DNA from 2 places in the Shewanella sp. SR1 genome. Region 1 is predicted to be linked to the other one. Evidence: predicted binding sites of a transcription regulator. Region 1 holds the regulator's gene; the other holds the start of a gene.

Region 1 (9,432 bases):
TCGCTAATGAAATCAGCCAAATGTTTGAAGACTTAGTGGAACTAGTCGATGAAGAACGTGGCTTTAGATTTATGGATAGCCGCGATTTAACCGGCTTTGTCGATGGCACTGAAAACCCTAAGGGGCGGCACCGTCAGGAAGTCGCTCTCGTTGGTGATGAAGATCCTGAGTTTAGAGGCGGCAGCTATATTCACGTGCAAAAGTATGCCCATAACTTGAGTAAGTGGCATAGATTACCGGTTAAAAAACAAGAAGATATTATCGGCCGTACTAAGCAAGATAATATCGAGTATGAGTCAGAGGATAAGCCACTGACCAGCCATATCAAGCGGGTGAATCTTAAAGATGCGAACGGTCAGTCGATGGAAATCCTGCGCCAGAGTATGCCCTATGGTTCGCTGAAGGAGCAGGGATTGATGTTTATCTCTAACTGCCGTACGCCGGAGCATTTTGAAAAGATGCTGCATAGCATGATGTTTGGTGATGGCGAAGGTAACCATGATCACTTGATGCATTTTACTAAGGCGATGACAGGCTCATCCTTCTTTGCCCCCGCATTGGATTTTATGCTGCAATTCGACGAATAAGCTTTCGAGATCTGCGCAGATTCAGCATCAATTAAACGCACTTACGCTAACGCCTAAGTGCGTTTTTTATGCTAATGCGCTGGGAGCCATTTTTTGATATCGAGTTGCCATTGCTGGGCAGTGAAATCGATAAAGGCGCGCACCAGATTTTGCTGATAACTGCGGGACAAGTACACAGCCCATAAGGTTTGGCCTGGCGTCGTAAAGTCGGGTAACACTTCTTTGAGCTGGCCGCTGGCAAGGTATTGATTGGCTAAGTCGCAGGGCAAACGCACTATGCCATGTCCCCGCAGCGCCGCACTCACCAATACGCCCATGTCGTTAGCTTTAAGATTACCTGTGACTTTTACATGCTCGGCTTGCAGCTCTTTCAGGAAAGGCCAATTTTGTTGCGCCGAGTGTATCAGGCAGTTGTGAGCCAGTAGATCGATGGGCTCGACAAGTGGTGTGTTGCTATCAAGGTAGCTCGGCGCAGCACAGATCACGGCATCTATGGTCATTAAACGGCGGGCAATCAAATTATCATCGGGCTGCTCGGTATAGCGCAGTGCCACATCGACTCGCTCATCCACCAATTGGGCAAAACTGTCTGACATCACCAGCTGAATGCTGACCTTAGGGTGAATTTTAATAAAGCGGTCGACGACATCAAACAGGCTGTGCTGTCCAAGGCCAATCGGTGTGGCGATGCGAATACTGCCCACCAGTTCACTGTTATGGCTGTGGGCGCGGCTTTCCATGGCGGCGACTTCACTTAAGATCCGCTGGCAAAATTGCAGCGCTTCTTCGCCTTGCAAAGTCAGGCTGACGCTGCGGGTGGTACGGTGTAGTAAGCGTAAACTCAACCACTGCTCTACTTCTTGAATATGGCGGGACACCTGCAGGCGGCTGAGGTCTAAATGCTCGGCAGCTTTGGTAAAGCTGCCGCAGTTTGCCACTTCGACGAAACTGCGTATTGCGGCAATTTTATCCATATTAGTACCTCAAACTGAAACAATCATGCTCATTTATTGATGTTTATCACGGGAAACACTGCAAGTAAACTGGCTTCAATGTAAATCATCAGAGAGAGTTAACGAAATGAAAATCGCAATTTTAGGTGCAACAGGTTGGATTGGTGGTGCAATTTTAAAAGAAGCATTGAGCCGTGGGCACCAAGTAACAGCGCTAGTGCGTGATCCGAGCAAGTTATCTGCTACTGACGTGGCTGTGCATGCTGTGGATTTAGAGCAGCCATTAGTTGCGCAAACCTTTGCTGGCGTAGATGTTGTTATTGCCTCTGTTGGTGGCCGCGCACAACAAAATCATGGCCTAGTGGCGAGTACGGTTCAGCATTTACTGGATGTGCTGCCTAACGCTAAGGTGCCACGTTTATTGTGGGTTGGTGGCGCAGGGAGCTTAGAAGTGGCACCGGGTGTGACTCTGGTTTCTAGCCCAGATTTCCCCGCAGCATATAAAGATGAGGCGTTAGCTCAGGGTGAAGCTTTGCAGGTATTCCGTGCGGCGCAAACTGCAATTAATTGGACCTTTGTGAGCCCAGCCGCTGAGATTTATCCTGGCGAGAGTGAAGGCCCATATCGCCTTGGTGGCGACAGCTTCTTTACCGATGCTAATGGTCGCAGCCGCATTTCTGTTGCGGATTACGCTAAAGCCATGTTAGACGAAGCCGAACAGGGCACTCACGCAAATCAGCGCATCAGTGTGGCTTACTGACCTTAGCGTATAAACATCGGTGCGCGCGAGATTGGCTTAAATGTGTAACGTAATCGGGACAATGGCCAAATAATCAGCGCAAGATTGGACAGAAATGCGTACAGATGAAATAGAACAGGTCAGCAAGCTGACCTGTTTTTTTATTCTGCGTAATTGAATAAAGATTTGATGGTTTCTAAGGTATCGGCGATATCTTGGATGCTCGATGGACAAATAAAGATAGTGTCATCACCGGCAATCGTGCCCAAAATGCCTTCTGGTTTACCGATAGAATCCAATAAACGGGCAATCAGCTGCGCGGCACCTGGGCTAGTTCGCACGACGATCATCGCTTGGTTATGATCGACATCGAGTACCAAATTCTTCAACGGGCTCCCCGCGGTGGGTACGCCTAATTCGGCCGGTAAGCAATACACCATCTCTTGCTTAGCGTTGCGAGTCCGCACTGCGCCGAACTTGCTGAGCATGCGTGATACTTTTGATTGGTTAATATTACCAAAGCCTTCAGCTTGCAAGGCGGTGACGATTTCACTTTGAGAGCCAAAGCGCTCTTCTTTTAAAATCGACTTAAAAATTCTAACAAGGTCATCCTGATTCTTGGTCGTTTGCATAATATTATTATTCGTTATTCAAAAAAACAGGCCCATTTTGAATATTTTTAGAAAAATTGTCAACAAATAACCAGATTGGTTGAATAAAAATTCACTAACTCCCTGTGGTTAAGCGTTTGCTGGGGGCTTAAAAATACCAATTTGAGTAATTGTTCTACATTGCTTCTAAGTTATTCCGGAATTCTTTTGTCCCACGACTAAGGGATAATTGAAATTGTTGTGACATTCCAGTAATGTGACGCCAACGTAAATTAGATCCATGTCACACATATCCGAGAAATAACGGAGATAACTATGAAAGTTGCTGTACTTGGTGCTGCTGGTGGTATCGGCCAGGCTCTTGCCCTACTGTTAAAAACTCAACTGCCTGCGGGTTCACATTTGTCTCTATATGATATCGCACCGGTTACTCCGGGTGTTGCGGTTGACTTGAGCCACATCCCTACTGCTGTTGAAATCAAAGGTTTTGCTGGTGAAGATCCAACGCCTGCCCTAGTGGGTGCTGACGTTGTTCTAATTTCTGCTGGTGTTGCGCGTAAGCCTGGTATGGATCGTTCAGATCTGTTCAATATCAATGCCGGTATCGTTCGCAACCTGATCGAAAAAGTAGCGGCAACTTGCCCTACGGCTTTGGTTGGCATTATCACTAACCCAGTCAACACTACTGTCGCTATCGCTGCAGAAGTGATGAAGAAAGCGGGTGTTTACGATAAGAACCGTCTGTTCGGTATCACGACATTAGACGTGATCCGTTCTGAAACCTTCATCGCTGAATTAAAAGGCCTGAACGTTGCTGACGTTAAAGTCAATGTGATCGGCGGCCACAGCGGCGTGACCATTCTGCCATTACTGTCTCAAGTTGAAGGCGTGACTTTCACTGACGAAGAAGTGGCAAGTCTGACTACTCGCATCCAAAACGCGGGTACAGAAGTGGTTGAAGCTAAAGCCGGTGGCGGTAGCGCGACTCTGTCTATGGGTCAAGCGGCTTGCCGTTTCGGTCTGTCTTTGGTTCGTGGTCTGCAAGGCGAAGCTAACATCGTTGAATGCGCCTATGTTGACGGCGGCAGCGAGCACGCAGAGTTCTTCGCACAACCTGTGCTGTTAGGCAAAAACGGTATTGAAAAAGTACTGCCTTACGGTGAAGTGAGTGCATTCGAAGCTAACGCTCGTGATTCTATGTTAGATACGCTGAAAGGCGATATCAAACTAGGCGTTGATTTCGTTAAATAATCTTTCGGATAATCTTTTTAGATTATGACGAATTAAAAAACGGAGCCATTGAGCTCCGTTTTTTTATGTCTAGGTTTTATACTTTCTAAAGCTCATTCAGCGGCGCTTGGTGGGAATTTGGCAGTTATCGTCGCAGCGGGCTTTGCCCGTCAGTAAATAGGAGATACGGTATCTGTGTTTTGCAAAGCGCAGGTGAGTCCAATCGGCGACAGTTTTAATCACGGGCAGGCGTAACAGTTGGATCCAAGCACGTGTTCCTGTCAGTGCCCACGCTTTACAGGTGACATCTAACCCGAGTAACACTTCGCCCGTTGCGGTTTCACCGTGAAGAATAGTATTGGCGTAGTCTCTATCGATATGGCTGAAACGTTCACTAAAGTCGGATGCATTTAAATCCTCAAGCGCAATCAAGTTGTTGGGATCGCGCGCTTTCAGTTGACGCATTTCGGCGCTACATAATGGGCAGTTACCATCATAAAAAATCCGCAGTTCCATCGGGTCCACCTCTGATGACTTGATCACAATACTTGGTCTAAGCTCTTGGCTTGTGCACTTAAGCTTGGTTTCTTATAGCCTATACGCAGAATAAAGGGTTTTAGATCGCAGCTGATTTTAAATCTAATGTGTGTCTCATTTGGCTTTTTGTTAGGTTAAATTCAAACGAGTACAGTAACATCTTGGTTATTCATCAGGTTAACTTGATTGCTGATTTTTAAGTAAGCAAGGTAAAACCTGAGCAATGACGAATCAAAAGGATAGGTATGACATCTCCCATCATAATCACAGGCGTGGGTAAACGCATAGGTTACGCCTTAGCCAAACACTTTATCGCCCAAGGTCAGCAGGTGATTGGTACTTATCGCCGCCATTACGATAGCATTGATGAGCTGAACGCTTTAGGCGCGACTCTGTATCCCTGCGATTTTTATGACGATGCCCAAGTGCAATCCTTAATCGATGAGTTAACTCAACTGCCTCAAATTCGTGCCATTATTCACAATGCATCGGACTGGCTGCCGGATACTATTCTTACAAAGAATGAGCCTTTAAAGAGTACCACTTTTACGCCGAGCCAAGTGCTGCAGCGGATGATGCAAGTGCATGTGAGCGTGCCCTATCAGTTGAACTTGGCCTTAGAGGCGCAGCTACGTGCCGCTGCTTGCGATGAAATCGGCGGCAGTGATGTGATTCATATTACCGATTACGTGGCAGAGAAGGGCAGTCAGAAGCACATAGCCTATGCCGCCAGTAAAGCCGCGCTGCACAATATGACGCTATCCTTTGCCGCCAAATTTGCGCCCGAGGTGAAAGTGAATTCGATTGCGCCGGCGATGATCCTATTTAATACGGGTGATGACGCCGCCTATCAGCAAAAAACCTTAGCCAAAGCGCTGTTGCCGAAAGAGGCGGGGAATGCGGAGATTATCGAACTCGTGGACTACCTGCTTAATAGCCGCTACGTTACGGGTCGTTGCCATAATGTCGATGGCGGCCGCCAGTTAAAATAGTCATTTGATTTTTCGAGCAACAGCTAATGGCTTAAAACGTCAGTACGCGACTTGGGGTGATGATGAATGGCAAAGGCACATCCCAATGCTCGCAGGGTAAACTCACCACTTGCTGGCAGTCGTGGGCGTAACCCATAGGCAAAGGTTTACCTTTAAGCTGCCAGTTTGCCAGCGTCCTATCGTAATAACCGCGGCCCATGCCCATGCGATTCCCCATTAAATCAAACGCCACCAAGGGCGTGATAACCACATCTAGCTCTGTTACTGGGATAATGGCGCGCACATCTAACTTAGGTTCTAAGATGCCGAATTGATTCGCCTGCATCGGGGTATCAGCACTGTAATGCAGGAATAACAGTTGCCCAGCATTGAAGGGATGCAACCTTGGCAGATAGGTGTGAATACCCAATTGCCACAGCGCAGCGATCAGCGGCGGCGTGGCGAGTTCGCCATCGTGGGTGAGATAAAGCGCCACATGTTGCGCTTTGTTGGCTTGCAGTTTATCCAGCATGCGTTGGCTGGCGCTTAAGCTTGCTTGGGTTTGCTCGGTTTCTGAAAGGGATTTGCGTGCGGTACGAATGCTTTTGCGTAACTGATTGCGGTTTTCTTGCGTATGAATGGCGATACTTGCCGCATGGCTGGCGACATCAGTCATTTCACCAACAGCAGCATCTACGGCAAGGTGCGACGTGTCGCTTTGGGGGGTGAAATGAGAAAGTTTGGAGGATGTAGACATAAATTAAGATGCTCCCCAGAATGCCGCTACCGGTGTAGCCCTTGAACCGTAGGTTCAAGGCGGGTAAATGATTACCTCCTAAGGCTTCTCGGTACAAGCCGAGCATGCACAATGTCAGTAAAGCATTCACCCTGAGATAAAAATTATCGGCACAGGGACATTACCAGTTGGCATGCATCTCAGGGAGCAAAACGGTATTGAATCGCTAAAACATTGGTTTATTTAGATAAGCCAGTTTAGCCATTCACTGTGCGTCAGTCGGTTTAACTCAAATGGTGTTAAATCACCAAGGCGCACAGTTTAAATCTATTTAGTTGAACGCTCAACTAAGGCATTTTCGAGGGTCGACTGCAGCAAGCTGATCCTGTCGTCCATCTGTTGCATATAATGCTTATTTTTTTGCTTTTCTTGGAACAACTCGTGTCCAATATTCAGCGCCGCCATAATGGCAATTTCTTCGCGGCTTAGACTATTGGTTCGGGTTTTTAACGCTGTGAGTTGTTGTTCAACTCCCAATGCTACCGTACGTAAGGCATCCTCTTGACCTTTCGGGCAAGCGATAGAGTAGGTGCGCCCAAGTAGGGTAATTTCAACAGCACTGTTACTCATGTCGCGGGTGATCCTTTCGTTAGCCTCTTAGGGCGGACTATATAGGGCTGATATTAAAAGTGCAAGGTAAGCCGCAAATGGATTGGTCTTTGGCGGTTTTGTTTGCTGTTTGTGTGAGCAGTTGGATAATTTTTTATCAGGGTGTGGCCGATTTCGCCATTATTGGGATTCAGTATTGGTTCAAGTCTTTATCTCTGCTAGCATTGCTGCTGGAAAAATCTTATTGGGATCTGACATGGCAACCCCTCCTTCGTTACGTATCGACAGCTTAAAACTCGCCTTAGATGCAGCTGAAATCGGCCAACATCCGGTAGAAGTTCACGGTGCTTTAGTCGGTTTAATTTGCGGTGGTGTAGCGCAAACTGGCGACACTTGGATCAAGCCTTTATTTGACTTGATGAACGATGGTCAACCTTTGCCAGCGCAGTTGCACCAATTAGTGTGTGATTTGTTTAATGATTCTGTCGCGCGTTTAGTGGATTTTGAATTTGGTTTCATGCCGCTGTTGCCCGAAGAAGAAGAGCCGCTCAGCCAACGTGTTGAAGCCTTGTCCCTTTGGACCCAAAGCTTTTTGACTGGCATGGCAATTATTCAGCCGAAACTGAATCAAGCCTCGGCAGAAGTGCGTGAAGTGATCAAAGATTTGGCAGAAATTGCCCAAGTGGAATTTGATGTTGCCGACGATGAAGAATCTGAAGCTGCTTACACTGAACTACTCGAGTTTGTGCGCATTGCCGCCATTATGTGTTACTCGGAGTTTGGTCCTGAGATCCCGCTTGGCGAGACCGACGATACAGCGGTGGTGCATTAATTTACCGCGATTGTTTAGTGCTTAAGTTTAGCGCTTAGGTTTAGTGCTTAGGTTTAATGCTTAATAAATTAACGCAGTAGTGGCTTCATTTGATATCAAAGGCGGGCAAACCTGCCTTTGAATCCATAGCACTGGTGTTTTTGAGTGCATAGCACTGATGTTTACATCTTTTATGTTTACATGCCTCAGTGCCATGCCAAAGCTTGAATGAGATCCCCATGACGGCCACAAATCACATGGATACTTCAGTTCAACACGTCGACATCGCGATTGTAGGCGGTGCGATGGCGGGGGCGACTCTCGCGTTGGCTCTCGCGCGTCTTTCTTTATCTGCAGCTAGGCCGCTTTCCATCGCCTTAATCGAGGCGCACCTTCCCGATAAACAACACCCCGGATTCGATGCTCGCTCCATCGCTATCGCTCATGGTTCTATTTTCGAATTGTCCCGTTTAGGTCTATGGCCAAAGCTCGCCCATTTGGGCACGGCGATTGAAAATATCCATGTATCGGATCGCGGCCACTTTGGCATGACAGAGCTCAATGCCGCTCAGTTTCATTTAGATGCCTTAGGCCAAGTTGTTGAGCTTGAGCGTGTCGGCCAAGTGTTGTTTAACGAGTTGAATAAGAGCGAGGTAAAACTGTTTTGCCCCGCCAAACTCGCGCAAGTGGAACCCGCCGTTGAAGGCCATACCTTAGTGCTCGACACGGGCGAGCGCCTTCAAGCAAAACTCGTGGTCGCCGCCGATGGACTGCAATCCAAAGTGCGTAGCAGTTTTGCTTTGCCCGTGACCCAAGTGGCCTTCGAGCAAACCGCGATTATTGCCAATATTCAAACCGACAAGCCGCATCAACATTTGGCCTATGAGCGTTTTACCCAAACGGGTCCCTTAGCGTTGTTGCCTATGGCTGATAGCCAAGGTCAACCTCGCTTATCACTGGTGTGGGCGCTCGATGATGCACGGGCTAAACAGATGCAAACCGCGCCTAAAGCGGAATTTTTAGCGGCGCTGCAGCAGGCCTTTGGTTATCGAGCAGGCACGTTTATCGATGTCAGCGCGCGTCATGCGTATCCGCTTAATTTGTCGTATATGCCAAGGCCAATCCATCACAGATGTGTGTTTATCGGCAATGCGGCGCAGACGCTGCATCCAATTGCGGGGCAAGGATTTAACCTAGGGCTGCGGGATGTGGTGAGCTTACTTGAGGTGCTCAAAAAGGCGCTAGCGCAGGGTGATGATATCGGCTCCGCCGCCGTGACCCATGCTTATCTCAATGCCCGCGAGCACGACAGAAATAGCACTATCCGCAATATCGAATTTTTAGTCCGTGGCTTTTCAAACCAATACTGGCCGATGGCGCTGGGTCGTAACTTAGGCTTGCGCTTATTATCTTGGTTTCCGCCACTTAAAACTCCCGTTGCTCAAAAGGCGATGGGCTGGAAATAACCCGCTTTTCATTACTGGTATCGCAACGCGAAAAGGATGTACCCATGTTAAGTTCACAAGCCTATGACATCGCCATTGTGGGTGGCGGCATGGTGGGACTCGCCACCGCGATTGGATTGGCGCAGGCCAATCTTAATGTTGTCGTTATCGATGCGGGTCACACGGATGCCGTTGTCGGCGAG
Region 2 (9,432 bases), on a different contig from region 1:
AACACATGATCAAGAACTTTCAGCTACAGAGCATTGACCAAACTTTAGTTGATAGAAAGTGCCCAGTATTGTTATTGAATCAGAGCAAATTCCCATGCTTTTAAAAAAGATGTTACTTGCAGCGTTTATCTTAGTTTCAGGATTTGTAGGCCTCCTGATCGGTTTATTTTACTCTTCTTCGACTATTGATATCTGGTTCAATAGAGCACAGGTAATAACGTCGGTACTTGCTTCGATTGCGACTGTTCTTGGGGTTGTGTTGGCGTATCGCGCTCTTGACGCATGGAAGTCCCAGTTAAGAGGAAGCCACATTTATAACCTATCCTCAGAACTTCAAGACGCGTTGCTAACCACATTAACCATCGCTTTCAACAAAGATACACCGATCATTGGTAACCAAAAATTCGGTGAAACAGGATTTAGAATAACCAGACTGAGTCTTGAGTTAAAGTTAAAAAAATTTGAGCCTGAGATATTAACTAAAATATCCGATGTTCAATCAATGATTGAAAAAGATGTAAGGGATAGCAATGTCATTTCCGACAACACCATGTCAACACTCCTCACCATTATAAATGAACTAGAGCGAAATCTTAATCATCAGTTTAAATAACAGACAGTAAAGAAAAGTAAGAAAAAAGTAGCATCCTTAAGTTCATCACTACTCACGATTCAGTTCTTTGGATTATTTTTATTTATCCTAAATGAAGATTATCCCGCAAAAACTTAGCTCGTTTTTGTCCAAAAACGTGCTGTTTATTTCTTTAAAACTTACTGACTACGCCAATGCTAGAAAGGTGAGCCATGGTGATTAGCGAGACGACCGTCCGCCCCATGGACGGGGCGGTCGAGCATCCAAGGACGGACTTGCTGCGTGTCGGTGAGCGAATGCCATGGCTCATCATAAGCCAGCACTTAAAGAATTAAATGACCAAGTTTGATCCTTCAGCAGTGCTATCCAGAAATTCTTAAAGTACTTCTGTACCAAAGTGAGTTGTGTGGTGTCGAGTGGTGTCGAGTGGAGATTGTACGATTTAGTCACTCGATATAATCAAAACTGTCAGTTCGTGTATGAGTTACTACAAAAAAGGGGAGTCAGTTAACCTGACTCCCCTTTTAGCTGAGCTATTGTTGCCGTTAGCTTTTAGAACAATAAATGCGCTACACCCGCGATAACAGGCAGTGTCACTAAGGTACGTAGAATAAACACCACGAAGAGCTCAACAAAGTTCACCGGGATTTTACTGCCGATAAGCAATGCGCCCACTTCACTCATGTAGATCAACTGAGTCACAGACAAGGCCGCGATCACAAAGCGAGTCATATCCGATTCAATTGAGCTGGCCAGAATTGACGGAATAAACATGTCCGCAAAACCCACCACAATCGTTTTAGAGGCTTCAGTGGCTTCGGGGATATGCAGTAATTCGAGTAATGGAATAAACGGCATACCCAGATAGTTAAAGATAGGCGTGTGCTCGGCGATAATCAGCGCCAGCGTACCAATGGCCATTACCACAGGGATAATGCCAAACACCATATCGACAACGTTTTTAACGCCTTCATTCAAAACGGCTTTGATGCCACCGGCACTGGCGGCTTTTTCTAAGGCTTTATCAAAACCCCAAGAGAAAGCGTTGTGACCCGCAGGGATCAACTCATCATCTGGCATGCGTGGGGTATCGTCGATGTAGTTGTCTTTTTTCCACGACAGCGGTGGCAATTTAGGCACAATCACAGCAGCGGCAAAACCGGCGAGACACACAGTCAAATAGAAGGGCACAAACATGTGCTCTAATTTAACCTGTGAGATCACCACTAGGCTGAAGGTAATCGATACCGCCGAGAAGGTTGTGCCGATAACGGCCGCTTCTCTTTGCGTATAAAAACGTGCTTCGTATTGTTTGCTGGTCAGTAAAATACCGACACTGCCATCACCTAACCATGAGGCCATACAATCAATTGCACTGCGACCCGGTAGATTGAACACGGGGCGCATGATTTTGGTTAGCAGTGTGCCAAACAGTTCGAGTAGACCGAAGTTCAGCAGCAGCGGCAACAACATACCTGCAAAGATAAAGACGGAGAACAACACGGGCAGTAAGTCGTTTAAGACTAATGCACCTGTGCTTGAGGAGTTAATGGCCTCTGGGCCTAAGCCTAAATAGGTCAGCACGACAAACACCGCACCTACGATCCGCGTGATCAACCATAAAGGACTGACATTTAATAAGGCATTAAGGAAGTGATTCTGGCTCACAAACTTAGGCTTAAATGCTTTTGACAGCGAAGAGGCCAGCGCCGTAGCCACGATAATCATGGTCACTATGAGGGTTAATACGCCGCTCAATGCGCCTTGCAGTGCTTTAGAGATAATCGCGATTGGAATAGTGATCGCATCGTTGTAGCTGATAGGGGTCATAAATAACAACAGACCGATCAGCGAAGGGACGATAAAGGTGAGTATCGTCTTAATGTTTCGATTTTTATTTTCAGTAGTCAATTTTGTACACCTTAAAGTACGAGTCGTACATGGTAAATTTGAATTAATAGCCGCACGTAACGCGCTGTTGACGCCAATTAAGGTGCATTTAAATTCAACTCAAAAACGAGAATGGGGAAGATTACTCGCTTAGCTTGTCTATGTAAAACGATTCGCTAGTTAGTTTGATATAAGCAGCAAAACAGCATAGTTATTTTACTTAAGTTGTTGGTGATATTAGGTCGATACTTCTGGATGGTTTCAGATAAAAATTATTATAAACATTGTGTTATGGATTGTTGTTTCTGAGGAGTTAATCGCTTGTGTGATGATGTAGTTAAAACGATTGAGATGTTATTTTTGCACGAAAAAACATCAGCAACTTTAGCATTACAGCCCTATTGGTTGGTTTTTTGTGCGATTTAAGCGGACTGTCGTGATAACACTTTCTATACGGCGTGGGTAAGCACACTTTACGAATGCCACTGTGATGCTCAGTCTATTTCGCTGCTCGGCACATTTTTATGCGACAAGCAGTTAAATCTGCTTAGAGATAATAGTGATCTTCCTCAGCATCTTGATGTTTTGGAGGCTGACTAAAAAGTCGCTAATAACGATGAAAGTAAAAATATTATTCATAAAGCGGATACCCGCCGCTTTAAATCTTCTCATTTCCATGTAAGTTAGTATCATTCCTATCCAACTCAAGTATTCATGACTGCAAAAGTAGAGAAGGTTAAGATTAAAGGCGGCTCGACACTGGCCATTAAGTTTGGTTTTCTGGGGATCTTTGGGCTTTTAATCGGTATTGTGATGACTGTTTTAGGATTTGACGACGCCGAATCCCATCGCTTTAATTTTTTAAATCATACCCTAAGCGAATTGGGGACTTATGGCCATTCGTCTTTTGCTGTGATCCTCAACGGGGGATTGTTCTTTGGCAGTTTAAGTCTCGTCTTCTATTGCTTGTCTTCGTTACAGCAAGTGACATCTTTCTGGGGATACCCCTTCTTTATCAGTCTGGCATGCACTTTTCTGGCCTTAGCGAGCGTGGGATTATTTCCGGTGAACGTGTATCACCTGCACGTTTTAGGGCTGAAATGGTTTTTCTATCTGGGAAGCTTAAGTGCAATTTTCTACTTAGCTTTAGTTTTTTTCGGCAAGTCTCATTTTGGTCGCTGGACTGGGTTGTTAGCCCTCATTGTGCTGTGCAGCATGATGACGTTTTTGTATGCGCCGCAATTGGATTTAGGTTTGACCGAAGGCGATAGGCCGTTTTATCAGGAGATGGTATTGCAGCTGCCGCGTCCTAGTTTGTGGTGGCCAGCCCTACTGGAATGGATAGGGCTGGGGAGTCTATTGTGCTGGACCACTGTGCTGCTTTTTAGTCAGTTAAACGCCAGCCAAGAGCGAACCAGCCAAGAGTGAAACTTCACTGGTTAAACTCATTCCTTAAGTTAACGTCGATGTTGGCTTAAATTCAGATTATGGTTCCCGCTCAGATTCCTCGTTAGATTAAGCTCTGGCTCATGTTTAGGCCCAAGCTCAGTCTCATGTTCAGACTCTGGCTCAGACTAAGGATCAGGCTCTGAATCGGGCTAGGGATTGGCATGCACAGCAAGGCCTGCTTCTCCAAACCAATAGCCGTTACACTGGGTTGTCTCTAGGTTCGCGTCGCTGCTAATCGCAAAATGTTGAGCATTTTCAGGCGTGTTAATTGCATCGACCAAGGCATTGGCTGTGGTGATGCAGTCAAAACTACTGGGTGATACCCGAAACACATCCACCCCCATCTTTGCCATTGTCGTTATTTCACTGCGTAAATCTAAACAGCTAGCGGATTGAGTTTGGATCCCATTAAGTCTGAGCAAAGGCTGCTGCTCTTGGGTTTGCGCGACTAGTCCTTTACTGTATTCACGGCACACTGTTTCACAATGATCTTTCGTGAGCTGTTTGTGCCTAGCGGTAAAGCAGCGCGCCGAATGGGCGAGGGGTAAATAGCCGTGGCCGAGCACTTCCACTTCAAAAGACGGCTTTTGTTGGATCACTTGGCTAAGCCAAGCCTTTGAAAGTTCCACTGGCATCACAAACCTTTGCATCCCAAATCGCTGCAAAATGTCTAAACTGGCGCGATTGTAGTTATTGATACTCGCGCCGCAGACGAAGGGCAGCTTGTGCTCGTTGGCGAGATAGACCGCCGCCATATCGTTCGCTTCGACCATAAATTCGCCGTTATCGACTTGGCGTTTAAGCTCAGTGTATTCCGATGGCGCTTCGATTAACGCCAGCGTTGAAATCACGACTTCTTTACCCGCCTGCTTGAGCATTCGTGCCAGCTCCAGATAATCGCCCCATTTGAGTTCGCGTCTGCGACTGCAGACGGCCTCGCCTAAATACACTAAGGGGATTTGACTCGCGGCGACTTGCTGATAAAAATCAGTGACCTGTTGTTTTTGCCAGCAATACAACAGCGGGCCTAGGGAAATATGCATAACTTGTCCTTTGTTAATCTGGCGCTTTGTTCATTAACCTTTTATTGCCAATCACGCTCGTAGGCGCCAAGTGTAGTGATTTGACCCTCGGAAACTTTTGCAAGGGCTTGTTCCCAATGGGGTTGGTTTGGGCTTGTCGAGTACAGTTCTGGGTTATCCAGATAGGTGTCTATGGCTTGACGCCAAACTCTCGTGACTTGCTCAACATAGGCTGGGCTGCGTTGGCGGCCTTCGATTTTTAGCGACACTATGCCTGCTTTGGCGAGTTCGGGTAGTAGGCTTAAAGTATTTAAACTGGTCGGTGATTCGAGCAAATACTGCGGCGAATCTTGATCTTCCGTGATGTAACGGCCTTTACATACCACGGGATAACCCATCTGTTCATCGAGGGCTGATTTATCAATCAATACATCGTTGAGCAGCGTTAATCGGTTCTGTCCTTCCTCCTGCCAGCGCACGTGTTTTGCCGGTGAACAAGAGCCGCCCGTGTTGGGTGATTGACCCGTCACATAGGACGACAGCTGGCAACGACCTTCGGCCATGATGCATAGACTGCCGAAGGCGAACACTTCTAAATCCACTGGGCTGACCTTGGCAAGGTCACGCACTTGTTTCATCGATAACACCCGCGGCAACACGACTCGGGCGATGTTAAAAGCTTCTTTATAAAAGCTGAGCGCACCCAGATTGGTCGCACTGGCCTGCACCGATAAATGCAGCGGTAAGTGTGGATAATGTTTATGGGCATAATCGAGCAAAGAAAGATCGGCAACAATCAACGCATCCATTCCCAGTTTTGCGGCGAGATCGATGGCTTGATACCAACGATGTTCTTCGCCGGGCTTTGGGAAAGTGTTTAAGGTTAAGAAGATTTTCTTGCCGTATTTTTGCGTGAGCTCAGTGGCTTCTTGCAACTTTGCGGGGGTGAAGTTTAATCCTGCAAACGAGCGCGCGTTGGTGTCGTCTTTTAGTCCTAGATACACTGCGTCGGCTCCGGCATGCAATGCCGACTTTAGCGAGGCCAGATTTCCTGCTGGACACAACAGCTCCATAGTGATGCTCCCGATAAAATGATAGCCGCTGAGTGTAGGTAAGATTGAATGGCGATGAATTGATTTAAAACAGGTTTAAGATCATAAAATCCCGATAAACTGGGATATATATGTTTTATTCTTGTAGGGTTCCCGCCATGTCCGCTGTTTTTTCCGCAAAAATCGCTCAACAACTTTTAGAATTCACCCCAAAAGCCATCGGCTTTCCCCTCGCTAAGTTGCCTTTTAGTTTCAAAGCGAAAGCCATCAGCCAATTACTTGGGCTGTTACTCGCCGAACAAGCGGCAGACGATGAACTCGGATTTTTGACTGATAAATGGGTCGCGATTCAAGTGGAAGACTTAAACCTAGCCTTTGAGGTGAGTTTTAATGGCAAGTGGCAAGTCAGAGCGTTAACCGATGCGCAGGTGACCTTTAGTGCCAATTCAGCCGAACTCATACTCGTGGCAGCAGCAAAAGAAGATCCTGATACGCTATTCTTCCAGCGAAAGCTGAGTATTGAAGGCGATACAGAATTAGGGCTCGAAGTGAAAAACCTGCTGCTCAGCATCGAATTTGCCAGTATGCCGACCCCAATTCGCCTCAGCATTGCAAAACTCGCCGCTGTGATTGAGCGTTTACAAATCGAAGCAAAACCAACGGTTATCCTCGCTAAGTCTCCAAGTTATTAATCAAGTGATTAATGCCATTTCGCGAGATTGCCTTCTGAATAAACCACTAAAAAGCCCACTAAGTTGTTACCTTAGTGGGCTTAAGTGTGAGTCAACATTTACTGAACCGATTCACTCGCTAGTAGCTTGCACTCAGCTGAACGCCCGAGTAATTAGCATAACCACGTAACATCACATGGTAAGTTCCCGCTTGAGTCACGGTAATCGAACAGCTTTCATTGTTACCGTTTTTATAGGGACGACAATCATAGCTGGTGGTCGTTGGGACAGCCCCTGCTTTGACATACAGATCCACGTCTCCTGTCCCGCCACTGGTGGTAATATTGAGTTGGCTATTCGCTGGGACGACGATTTTATACAGGGTTTCAGTTCCCGTTGCTCCACTTAAATTCGTGACGGGTACGCCATTGGTTAAGCAGTTCGTATCGGTACAATTTCCGCCGCCATTGAGGTTGTAGCTGGCTGTCAGTTGGGCGTTGGCATAATTGCTATAGCCTTGAACCATCACGTACCAACGACCCGCCGTAGGTGCAGTGAAATTACAGCTCTCATTGTTGCCATTTTGATATGGGCGGCATTGATAGCTGGTCGTAGTTGGTTTTTGTCCTTGGCTCACATAAATATCCGCATCGCCAGAGCCCCCCGCGAGGTTGATGCCTAAACTTGCTGCATTTGCGGGGACATCGATATAGTAATAAGTCGCTGAACCTGTGGCTCCACTGATCGCAATACCCACATTATTTTGCAGCTGAGTCTCGTCAACGGGGCAATCATTGCCACAGCCACCATCATCATTTGCAAGTGAAAACAGTAACTTATTCGGTGAGCCTGTCTTAGCATCTGTGACTTTGTCCGCAGTGGCGCGCGTCTTGAGTAAGTTAGTCACCTGTGCGGGGGAGAGGTTAGGATTTTCATCTAAGTATAATGCCGCGACGCCAGCCACATGGGGGGATGCCATTGAGGTGCCACTAATGGTATTGGTCGCCGAATTTGAGGTATACCAAGAGGAAGTTATGCTCGAACCGGGCGCATAGATATCAAGGCAAGTCCCGTAGTTAGAAAAACTCGAGCGGGAATCGTTACTGGTGGTTGAACCGACAGTGATGGCATCCGCGGCACGAGCTGGGGAGTAGTTACAGGCATTACTATTATCATTGCCGGCTGCGACGACGAAGGTGATCCCTGCGGCAACAGCGGCATTGACGGCATCATCCGTGGCTTGGGAGGCGCCGCCCCCTAAACTCATGTTCGCGACAGCGGGGCCAGAAGCATTGTTTTTCACCCAGTTTATCCCTGCAATCACGCCAGAGTTACTGCCAGAACCTGAACAGTTGAGCACTCTGACGCCCACCACATTGACGTTTTTCGCGACACCGTAGGTTGAGCCGCCAATCGTCCCCGCCACATGGGTACCATGACCGTTACAGTCAGTCGCATCGTAATCATTATCGATAAAGTCATAGCCACTGCTTGCGCGGCCGCCGAACTCATTGTGTGTATTTAGCACCCCAGTATCGATAACAAAGGCGGTCACACCTGATCCATCGTAATCCGTGTGATAGTTGTTATCCAATGGCAAGTTGCGTTGATCGATTCTGTCTATGCCCCAGGTCGGACTCGGTTGGTCCGCATTAGTTTCCATCATGGGCGTTACTGACATCACTTGATCTTGTTCTACGTACTTCACGTTTGGATCTTTAAGCAGTGCCTTAACTTGTTGGGCACTGGCATTGATGAGTACACCGTTGAGCACATTACCAAAGTTTTTCATCACTCTGACATCATATTGATTGACTAAACTCTCGGCTTGTTTAACCGCGAATTCAGCTATGGTGTTGTTATTACTTAGATTAAGAACACTTGGGGTATTGAATACAACGATGTAAGTATCTTTGATGGCTTTAGATTGTGGGACACTTACCATAGTCGCTTGGTATTCATTAGCGTTAACAGGGAAGTAAGCAAGTCCCGTTGCGACTGCGACTGCTATTAAATGTTTCTTATGCATGTTGAACTCCATTTTCTTTTTATGTCTCCACGGACTTCGAGACATAATCCAATGTAGAAGGTATTTTCAACCTGCCCAGTTTAATGCTTAAGGCTTACCTCATTCACAATATCAAAATGTAACACTTGATTTACAATTTGGGCCTGAGTGAATTTTTACTGGAATGATTTTTTAGTTGTACAAATAAGCGTCAAAATAATAACTCTCAGTCTATTAAAGTAACAATGTTTGTAAAAGTGGTGATTTATCAAGCGACATTATGTCTTGAACTATAAATTGCGAAGAATGGATAAATACCGTCTGTTAGTTTTTTGACAGGCAGAACTAAATCAAAGTCAGTCTAAAGTAGTGTTTTTAGTAAACCAGGAATGAATGCTCGGATTTATGCGCTTAAATAGTTTTGCATACTGTTTATATGCATGTCTGTTGCATTGTTTTAGGCGGGGATGAGGTAGATTTGACCGAGAGGTTAGATAACCACTCGGTCTGGCGAAGTGATTAAGCTTTTTGCGTTAACACGGCAAATTTCACTAACAGTTCGTCGTTGGACTCGACGCGGTTTGGATCTGGGTCGATGCAATCAATTGGGCAGACAGACACGCAAGTCGGTTTGTCGTAATGACCCACACATTCGGTGCAGCGGTCGGGATCGATTTCATAGATCTCTTCGCCCATAGTGATGGCCTGATTAGGACACTCAGGCTCACACATGTCGCAGTTGATGCAG

The links. Region 1 encodes ArgR, which controls arginine synthesis, uptake and breakdown. Its sites were predicted from a motif close to ANTGAATANNTATTCANT; they were not measured.
Region 2: the regulator ArgR is predicted to act here: its motif matches at 2,585-2,602, upstream of KV201_RS13385 (YjiH family protein).

Annotation. Positions count from the first base shown of each region.
Region 1 is NZ_JAJAEF010000001.1:97,198-106,629, reverse strand. It holds gene KV201_RS00495 (Dyp-type peroxidase) at 1-587, shown strand, start outside; gene KV201_RS00490 (LysR family transcriptional regulator) at 659-1,561, opposite strand; gene KV201_RS00485 (NAD(P)-dependent oxidoreductase) at 1,668-2,300, shown strand; gene argR (transcriptional regulator ArgR) at 2,441-2,911, opposite strand; gene mdh (malate dehydrogenase) at 3,206-4,141, shown strand; gene KV201_RS00470 (thiol-disulfide oxidoreductase DCC family protein) at 4,238-4,636, opposite strand; gene folM (dihydromonapterin reductase) at 4,903-5,649, shown strand; gene KV201_RS00460 (5-formyltetrahydrofolate cyclo-ligase) at 5,681-6,385, opposite strand; RNA gene ssrS (6S RNA) at 6,394-6,574, opposite strand; gene KV201_RS00450 (cell division protein ZapA) at 6,692-6,994, opposite strand; gene KV201_RS00445 (UPF0149 family protein) at 7,230-7,805, shown strand; gene ubiH (2-octaprenyl-6-methoxyphenyl hydroxylase) at 8,024-9,250, shown strand; gene KV201_RS00435 (FAD-dependent monooxygenase) at 9,295-9,432, shown strand, end outside.
Region 2 is NZ_JAJAEF010000013.1:25,723-35,154, forward strand. It holds gene KV201_RS13380 (hypothetical protein) at 59-613, shown strand; gene KV201_RS13385 (YjiH family protein) at 1,145-2,503, opposite strand; gene KV201_RS13390 (hypothetical protein) at 3,197-3,910, shown strand; gene KV201_RS13395 (U32 family peptidase) at 4,081-4,974, opposite strand; gene KV201_RS13400 (peptidase U32 family protein) at 5,016-6,026, opposite strand; gene KV201_RS13405 (SCP2 domain-containing protein) at 6,164-6,697, shown strand; gene KV201_RS13410 (S8 family peptidase) at 6,816-8,705, opposite strand; gene KV201_RS13415 (YfhL family 4Fe-4S dicluster ferredoxin) at 9,204-9,432, opposite strand, start outside.